Regions from separate parts of the Gottfriedia sp. NPDC057948 genome, predicted to be linked through region 1. Evidence: a T-box and tRNA genes for the amino acid it is inferred to sense, from the RefSeq annotation. Region 1 holds a T-box; the other holds one or more tRNA genes.
What was found. A T-box is a leader RNA that pairs with one kind of tRNA and senses whether it is charged. The one in region 1 lies ahead of ileS (isoleucine--tRNA ligase), so its partner is inferred to be a tRNA-Ile.
Positions count from the first base shown of each region.

Region 2: it has a tRNA-Ile gene. The T-box ahead of ileS (isoleucine--tRNA ligase) is inferred to sense a tRNA for this amino acid. The anticodon was not compared.

Region 1 covers NZ_JBHVPN010000001.1:570,072-573,319, reverse strand. Annotated here, with positions in the region: gene ileS (isoleucine--tRNA ligase) at 1-1,390, opposite strand, end outside; T-box leader at 1,586-1,808, opposite strand; gene ACFVRR_RS02675 (DivIVA domain-containing protein) at 1,863-2,351, opposite strand; gene ACFVRR_RS02670 (YlmH family RNA-binding protein) at 2,441-3,214, opposite strand.
Region 2 covers NZ_JBHVPN010000005.1:220,913-224,160, reverse strand. Annotated here, with positions in the region: rRNA gene rrf (5S ribosomal RNA) at 1-43, shown strand, start outside; tRNA gene ACFVRR_RS11545 (tRNA-Val) at 49-124, shown strand; tRNA gene ACFVRR_RS11540 (tRNA-Thr) at 128-200, shown strand; tRNA gene ACFVRR_RS11535 (tRNA-Lys) at 208-283, shown strand; tRNA gene ACFVRR_RS11530 (tRNA-Leu) at 304-386, shown strand; tRNA gene ACFVRR_RS11525 (tRNA-Gly) at 415-489, shown strand; tRNA gene ACFVRR_RS11520 (tRNA-Leu) at 498-584, shown strand; tRNA gene ACFVRR_RS11515 (tRNA-Arg) at 595-671, shown strand; tRNA gene ACFVRR_RS11510 (tRNA-Pro) at 696-772, shown strand; tRNA gene ACFVRR_RS11505 (tRNA-Ala) at 783-855, shown strand; tRNA gene ACFVRR_RS11500 (tRNA-Met) at 884-957, shown strand; tRNA gene ACFVRR_RS11495 (tRNA-Ile) at 967-1,043, shown strand; tRNA gene ACFVRR_RS11490 (tRNA-Ser) at 1,052-1,144, shown strand; tRNA gene ACFVRR_RS11485 (tRNA-Met) at 1,202-1,278, shown strand; tRNA gene ACFVRR_RS11480 (tRNA-Asp) at 1,283-1,358, shown strand; tRNA gene ACFVRR_RS11475 (tRNA-Phe) at 1,367-1,442, shown strand; tRNA gene ACFVRR_RS11470 (tRNA-Thr) at 1,523-1,595, shown strand; tRNA gene ACFVRR_RS11465 (tRNA-His) at 1,605-1,680, shown strand; tRNA gene ACFVRR_RS11460 (tRNA-Gly) at 1,687-1,757, shown strand; tRNA gene ACFVRR_RS11455 (tRNA-Ile) at 1,775-1,851, shown strand; tRNA gene ACFVRR_RS11450 (tRNA-Asn) at 1,872-1,946, shown strand; tRNA gene ACFVRR_RS11445 (tRNA-Ser) at 1,953-2,043, shown strand; tRNA gene ACFVRR_RS11440 (tRNA-Glu) at 2,055-2,126, shown strand; gene ACFVRR_RS11435 (bifunctional transcriptional activator/DNA repair enzyme AdaA) at 2,619-3,173, shown strand; gene ACFVRR_RS11430 (DMT family transporter) at 3,170-3,248, shown strand, end outside.

The DNA of each region.
Region 1 (3,248 bases):
ATACTGGGATTGGAACTCCCCATACACGTTGACGTGAAATACACCAATCTCCACGATCACGAACCATGTTGAATAGACGAGTTTCTCCCCAAGCTGGGAACCACGTAGTATCTTGAACAGCTTGCATTAATTGTTCACGAATTGCTTCAATTGATGCAAACCATTGTGCTGTTGCACGGAAGATAATTGGCTTTTTCGTTCTCCAGTCATGTGGATAAGAGTGTGTGATAAATTGTAATTTTAATAAAGCACCTTTTTCTTCTAATGCTTTTGTAATTTCTTTATTAGCTTCATCATAGAATAAACCTTCAAATCCAGGAGCTTCTTTTGTTAGAACACCTTTTTCATCTACTGGACAAAGCACTTCTAATCCATATTGTTGACCTACACGGAAGTCATCTTCACCATGACCTGGTGCAGTATGAACACAACCTGTACCAGCGTCAGTTGTTACATGATCACCTAAAATAACAACTGATTGGCGATCATATAATGGATGCTTACAAACGATTCCTTCAAGTTCAGAACCATTAAAAGTCTTTTCAACTACTGCATCTTCCCAACCTAGTTCTTTTGCTACAGATTCTCTTAACTCACTAGCAACTACAAACTTGTCACCATTTACAGATACTACATCATAGCTTAAGTCAGGATGTAAACATACAGCTAAGTTAGCTGGGATTGTCCATGGTGTTGTTGTCCAAATAATGAATTTCTCTCCACCGTTTAGAACATTTTTCCCATTTTCAACTGCAAAGGCAACATAGATTGATGCTGAACGCTTATCTTGGTATTCGATTTCCGCTTCTGCAAGTGCAGATTCACTTGATGGAGACCAATATACTGGTTTTAGACCTTTATAAATTAATCCCTTAGTAGCCATTTTACCGAATACTTTAATTTGTTCAGCTTCATATTCTTTTTCAAGAGTAATATATGGTCGGTCCCAATCACCTAAAATTCCTAAACGTTTAAATTGTTCTTTTTGACGCTCTACTTGCTCGTAAGCATATTCTTCACATAGTTTACGGAATTCTGCTACTGACATTTCTTTACGATTTACTTTTTTATTTGCTAATGCTTGTTCAATCGGTAAACCGTGAGTATCCCAACCTGGAACGTAAGGAGAACGGTATCCATTCATATTATAAAAACGTACAATGAAATCCTTTAATACTTTATTAAGTGCATGTCCCATATGAAGGTCACCATTAGCATAAGGTGGTCCATCATGTAATATGAATGACGGTTTTCCTTCGTTATTTTTTTGAACAGTTGCATAAATATCTTTTTTGTTCCACTCTTCTTGAATTTGTGGCTCACGTTGAGGTAAATTTCCTCTCATAGGAAATTCAGTTTTTGGCATAAGTAACGTATCTTTGTACTCCATTTGCTTTCCTCCATTTTTAAACTTAATTGTTCTAAAGCTAGCTTTTTTAGGCAAGTCAACTATTCTATACCAGCTTACTTTACATTTTTAAATTCCACATTAACGCATTGTATCCATCTTACAAGCCTTTTATTAGTGGAGTTGTCTATTATGTATAATAAATCGGATAAGACGCAAAAAACCTTTCTCATCCCAAAAAGGGACGAGAAAGGTTCCCGTGGTACCACCCTAATTGACAATAAATTTCATTAACTTATTGTCCACTTAGCATTCGTAACGTGAATGATCCGTCTTTTCTTACTCATTTTCAGAAAAGCACTCTAGGGTGATTTTCCTTCTATTTTCTATATCAAGCTTACACTATCCTTGACTCGCTACCTAGATTTATAGAAGTACTCTTCCCTGTCACCGATTTACTATAATATCTAATAAATTATATGTAAAACTTTACAAATCGTCAAGGCTTATACGACTAGTTTGCGATTTCTTCTGTTTCTTTATCGTCTAAAATATGATCCCAATCTTCATGACCTAACATTTCTAATTGAGTTTCAATTGCCATTCGTAAACGAGTTCTGAAAACTTTCGATTGCTTTTTAAGCTCTTCAAATTCCATTGTAACTTTTCTTGATTTAATTAAAGCTTCATTGATAATACGATCAGCATTTTTCTCCGCTTCTTTAATGATCAATTTAGCTTCTTTTTGGGCACTACCTTTTACATCTTCAGCAGCTTCTTGCGCAATTAAAATTGACTTATTTAAAGTTTCTTCTATAGTAGAAAAATGCTTTAATCTTTCTTTCATATCAAGAATTTGTTCTTCTAATTGTTTCTTCTCACGAATAACTAATTCATAATCTTTAATGACTTGATCTAAAAACTCGTTAACATCATCTTCGTCATAGCCACGAAAACTTTTACCAAATTCTTTATTATGAATATCAAGTGGTGTTAAAGGCAATTAAGCCACCTCCATGTATGTATGTTCTTTATTAATAGGTTATAATAAAATTTCGACAGTTTCTACGTTTTTCCTTCTACAATTTCTGACTATTTTTTAACACCGTAGTTTATCCGCCATTTTTCTTTTTTTGATAAGCCATCAATTGTCATCAACATTCCTCTACCAAAACCTTTGACAGAGAATAAATCTCCTTCTTCACATAAAAACGAAGTAGAATCAATAACTCGCTGATTTACCTTAACGTGTTCGGCTTTAATTAAGCTTTGTGCTTTTTGTCTCGATATATTATAGAATTCACTCAATAGGACATCTAATCTTAGTGATGATACAGTCCCATTATTAGTTTGCCAAACATCATCTGATTCAATCAATTCTTTAAATGTAATTCTCATTAATTTAATTGGCGATTTTCCTACAGTATTTAAGTTACTTTCTACAAAACTTGCTATTTCATCAGCAACAATTAATTGGATCATATCATTTTTAATTAGAATATCACCAAATTTTCCTCTTGTGATTCCTAAAGACATTAATGTTCCCAATACTTGTCGATGAGTTAAAGTGTGAAATTTTGTTGCATAAACTAAGTCAAATGCAACTAAAGAATAATCCTCTTCAGCAGGTGTATAAAAACTCGGATAAATAATCGCACGTTTTCGTTCACAATCCTCACGACCACCAAAAAAGGCGACAAAACACTCCCCTTGATTACCGATAATTGATTGCATAATCATTTGTTCTCTTAAATCAAGAAAATCTGTCAACTTAATAGAATAGCGTTCAATTGCTTCTTCCTTCCAACTGAGAACCTTGTCTACGAAAACATGCTCTTCTTTTCGAAAATGATCATAAATACTCATCGATGCAATCCTCTTTTTCATTAAACTATCAATA
Region 2 (3,248 bases), on a different contig from region 1:
GTAGTTGGGGGTTTCCCCCTGTGAGAGTAGAACGTCGCTTGGTTTGATGGAGGATTAGCTCAGCTGGGAGAGCACCTGCCTTACAAGCAGGGGGTCGGCGGTTCGAGCCCGTCATCCTCCACCATATGCCGACTTAGCTCAATTGGTAGAGCAACTGACTTGTAATCAGTAGGTTGGGGGTTCAAGTCCTCTAGTCGGCACTCTTTTGAGCCATTAGCTCAGTAGGTAGAGCATCTGACTTTTAATCAGAGGGTCGAAGGTTCGAATCCTTCATGGCTCACCATTTTCTCAAAAGAGAATATTGCGGGTGTGGCGGAATTGGCAGACGCGCTAGACTTAGGATCTAGTACTTCGGTGTGGGGGTTCGAGTCCCTTCACCCGCACCATTTAAATTTATAAGTTAAAGCAGTATACGCGGAAGTAGTTCAGTGGTAGAATACAACCTTGCCAAGGTTGGGGTCGCGGGTTCGAGCCCCGTCTTCCGCTCCACATATGCTGCCGGGGTGGTGGAATGGCAGACACACAGGACTTAAAATCCTGCGGGGGTTGACCCCGTGCCGGTTCGAGTCCGGCCCTCGGTACCATTTATAATATGCGCCCGTAGCTCAATTGGATAGAGCGTTTGACTACGGATCAAAAGGTTATGGGTTCGAGTCCTTTCGGGCGCGCCATATTATTTCACCTGTTATTCTGAACGGGAAGTGGCTCAGCTTGGTAGAGCACCTGGTTTGGGACCAGGGGGTCGCAGGTTCAAATCCTGTCTTCCCGACCATTTAAAACATGGGGCCTTAGCTCAGCTGGGAGAGCGCCTGCCTTGCACGCAGGAGGTCAGCGGTTCGATCCCGCTAGGCTCCACTTAAAGAAACTTAAATTAACTTATTATGGCGGTGTAGCTCAGCTGGCTAGAGCGTACGGTTCATACCCGTGAGGTCGTGGGTTCGACTCCCTCCGCCGCTACTTATTTAAGGACCTTTAGCTCAGCTGGTTAGAGCAGACGGCTCATAACCGTCCGGTCGTAGGTTCGAGTCCTACAAGGTCCACCACTTATAATGGAGTAATACCCAAGTCTGGCTGAAGGGATCGGTCTTGAAAACCGACAGGGGTGTAACAGCCCGCGGGGGTTCGAATCCCTCTTACTCCTCCATTTTTATTAAATTTCATATAACTTTCATGGAACTATATTAAATAGTATCCTCATTATCGCGGGGTGGAGCAGTCTGGTAGCTCGTCGGGCTCATAACCCGAAGGTCGCAGGTTCAAATCCTGTCCCCGCAACCAAAATGGTCCCGTGGTGTAGCGGTTAACATGCCTGCCTGTCACGCAGGAGATCGCCGGTTCGATCCCGGTCGGGACCGCCATTTAAGATGGCTCGGTAGCTCAGTCGGTAGAGCAGAGGACTGAAAATCCTCGTGTCGGCGGTTCGATTCCGTCCCGAGCCACCATCTTAAATTAAAAATGATTATTATAGTAGAGCAAATTATATAAGTAATAAAACTAATTGATTTAGTTAAGTTAATAATATGCCGACTTAGCTCAATTGGTAGAGCAACTGACTTGTAATCAGTAGGTTGGGGGTTCAAGTCCTCTAGTCGGCACTCTTTATGGCGGTCGTGGCGAAGTGGTTAACGCATCGGATTGTGGTTCCGACACTCGTGGGTTCGATTCCCATCGGTCGCCCCATATTATGCGGGTGTAGTTTAATGGTAAAATAGAAGCCTTCCAAGCTTCGGTCGTGGGTTCGATTCCCATCACCCGCTTTTTTATAAAATTTAATGGGCCTATAGCTCAGCTGGTTAGAGCGCACGCCTGATAAGCGTGAGGTCGATGGTTCGAGTCCATTTAGGCCCACCATTAAATTTAAAATTAATTTTTCCGCAGTAGCTCAGTGGTAGAGCACTCGGCTGTTAACCGAGTGGTCGTAGGTTCGAATCCTACCTGCGGAGCCATATGATAGAGAAGTACCCAAGTGGCTCAAGGGGCGCCCCTGCTAAGGGTGTAGATCGGGTAACCGGTGCGAGGGTTCGAATCCCTTCTTCTCTGCCATATTTTTTTTTGGCCCGTTGGTCAAGCGGTTAAGACACCGCCCTTTCACGGCGGTAACACGGGTTCGAGTCCCGTACGGGTCATAACTAAAGCTCAGTTATTTGTGATAACACAGGTAACTGAGTTTTTTATTTGTCTTTTTTATGATTTTAGTGAAAGGGCTTTAATTGAATACGTCTTTTCTTCATTATATTAGAGTATTCTTTGTACGTTTTAGGATTTACAGAGAGTTAACTCTCATAGATTCAATATGGCTTCTGTCTATTTACAAATAAAGTAATGGAAACAGCACATCTCAGTCTTAGTTCTCCACAATCTCGCCCTTCTCCTTTTCCATTAATCTTCATTCGGATCAATATTCTTCATTATCAAAACTTAAAGTCTTTTTCACTCATTTTAAATTCCAACATCATTTTATCCTCACCCTTTAGTTAAAATGTGGTTTAAATCCATTTTTTTAAAGTGTTCTTCAAATAATAAATATTACAAGACCAAAGAAATTAGAAAGCAAGAAATTGAAAGCAAGCGCATGATCTTAGTGTTAAAATGTGAATAGCTAAAGATGAGGTGATTAAATGAACGGATTAAATAATCAGGTCATGTGGGATGCAGTTGAATCATGCGATGAAAACTACGATGGAGTGTTTATTTATGCAGTTAAGTCCACTGGAATCTGTTGTAAACCTTCTTGTAAGTCAAGAACCCCATTAAAAGAAAATGTGTCATATTATCCGTCATTTTCTTTGGCAATTAAAGATGGGTACCGTCCATGTAAAAGATGTCGTCCTGATTTACTTCACTCAAATGAGGAGGATATTATTTTATCTGCCAAACATTTTATTGAAAAAGAATATCGAAATAGTTTAACACTGGATCGGTTAGCAATTGAAGTTGGAGTAAGTAAATTTCATTTGCAAAGATTATTTAAAAAATCCACAGGTTTATCTCCGTTAGAATACGCAACTAGGTTAAGAATGATTGAAGCTTTGAGATTATTACGAGATACTGAGAAAACCATAACTGAAATAGCTCATAATCTTGGTTTTAAAGGTTCTGCACATTTTTCAAGCATGTTTCGTCATCATTTTAATTACACTCCAACTACATTCAGAAAGGGGCTGAATAAATGAAGTTAAAAGATGGAATAGCTTTATTGAGTCTAGCTGCATTATGGGGAGCTTCATTTTTATTTATTCGGATTGCTT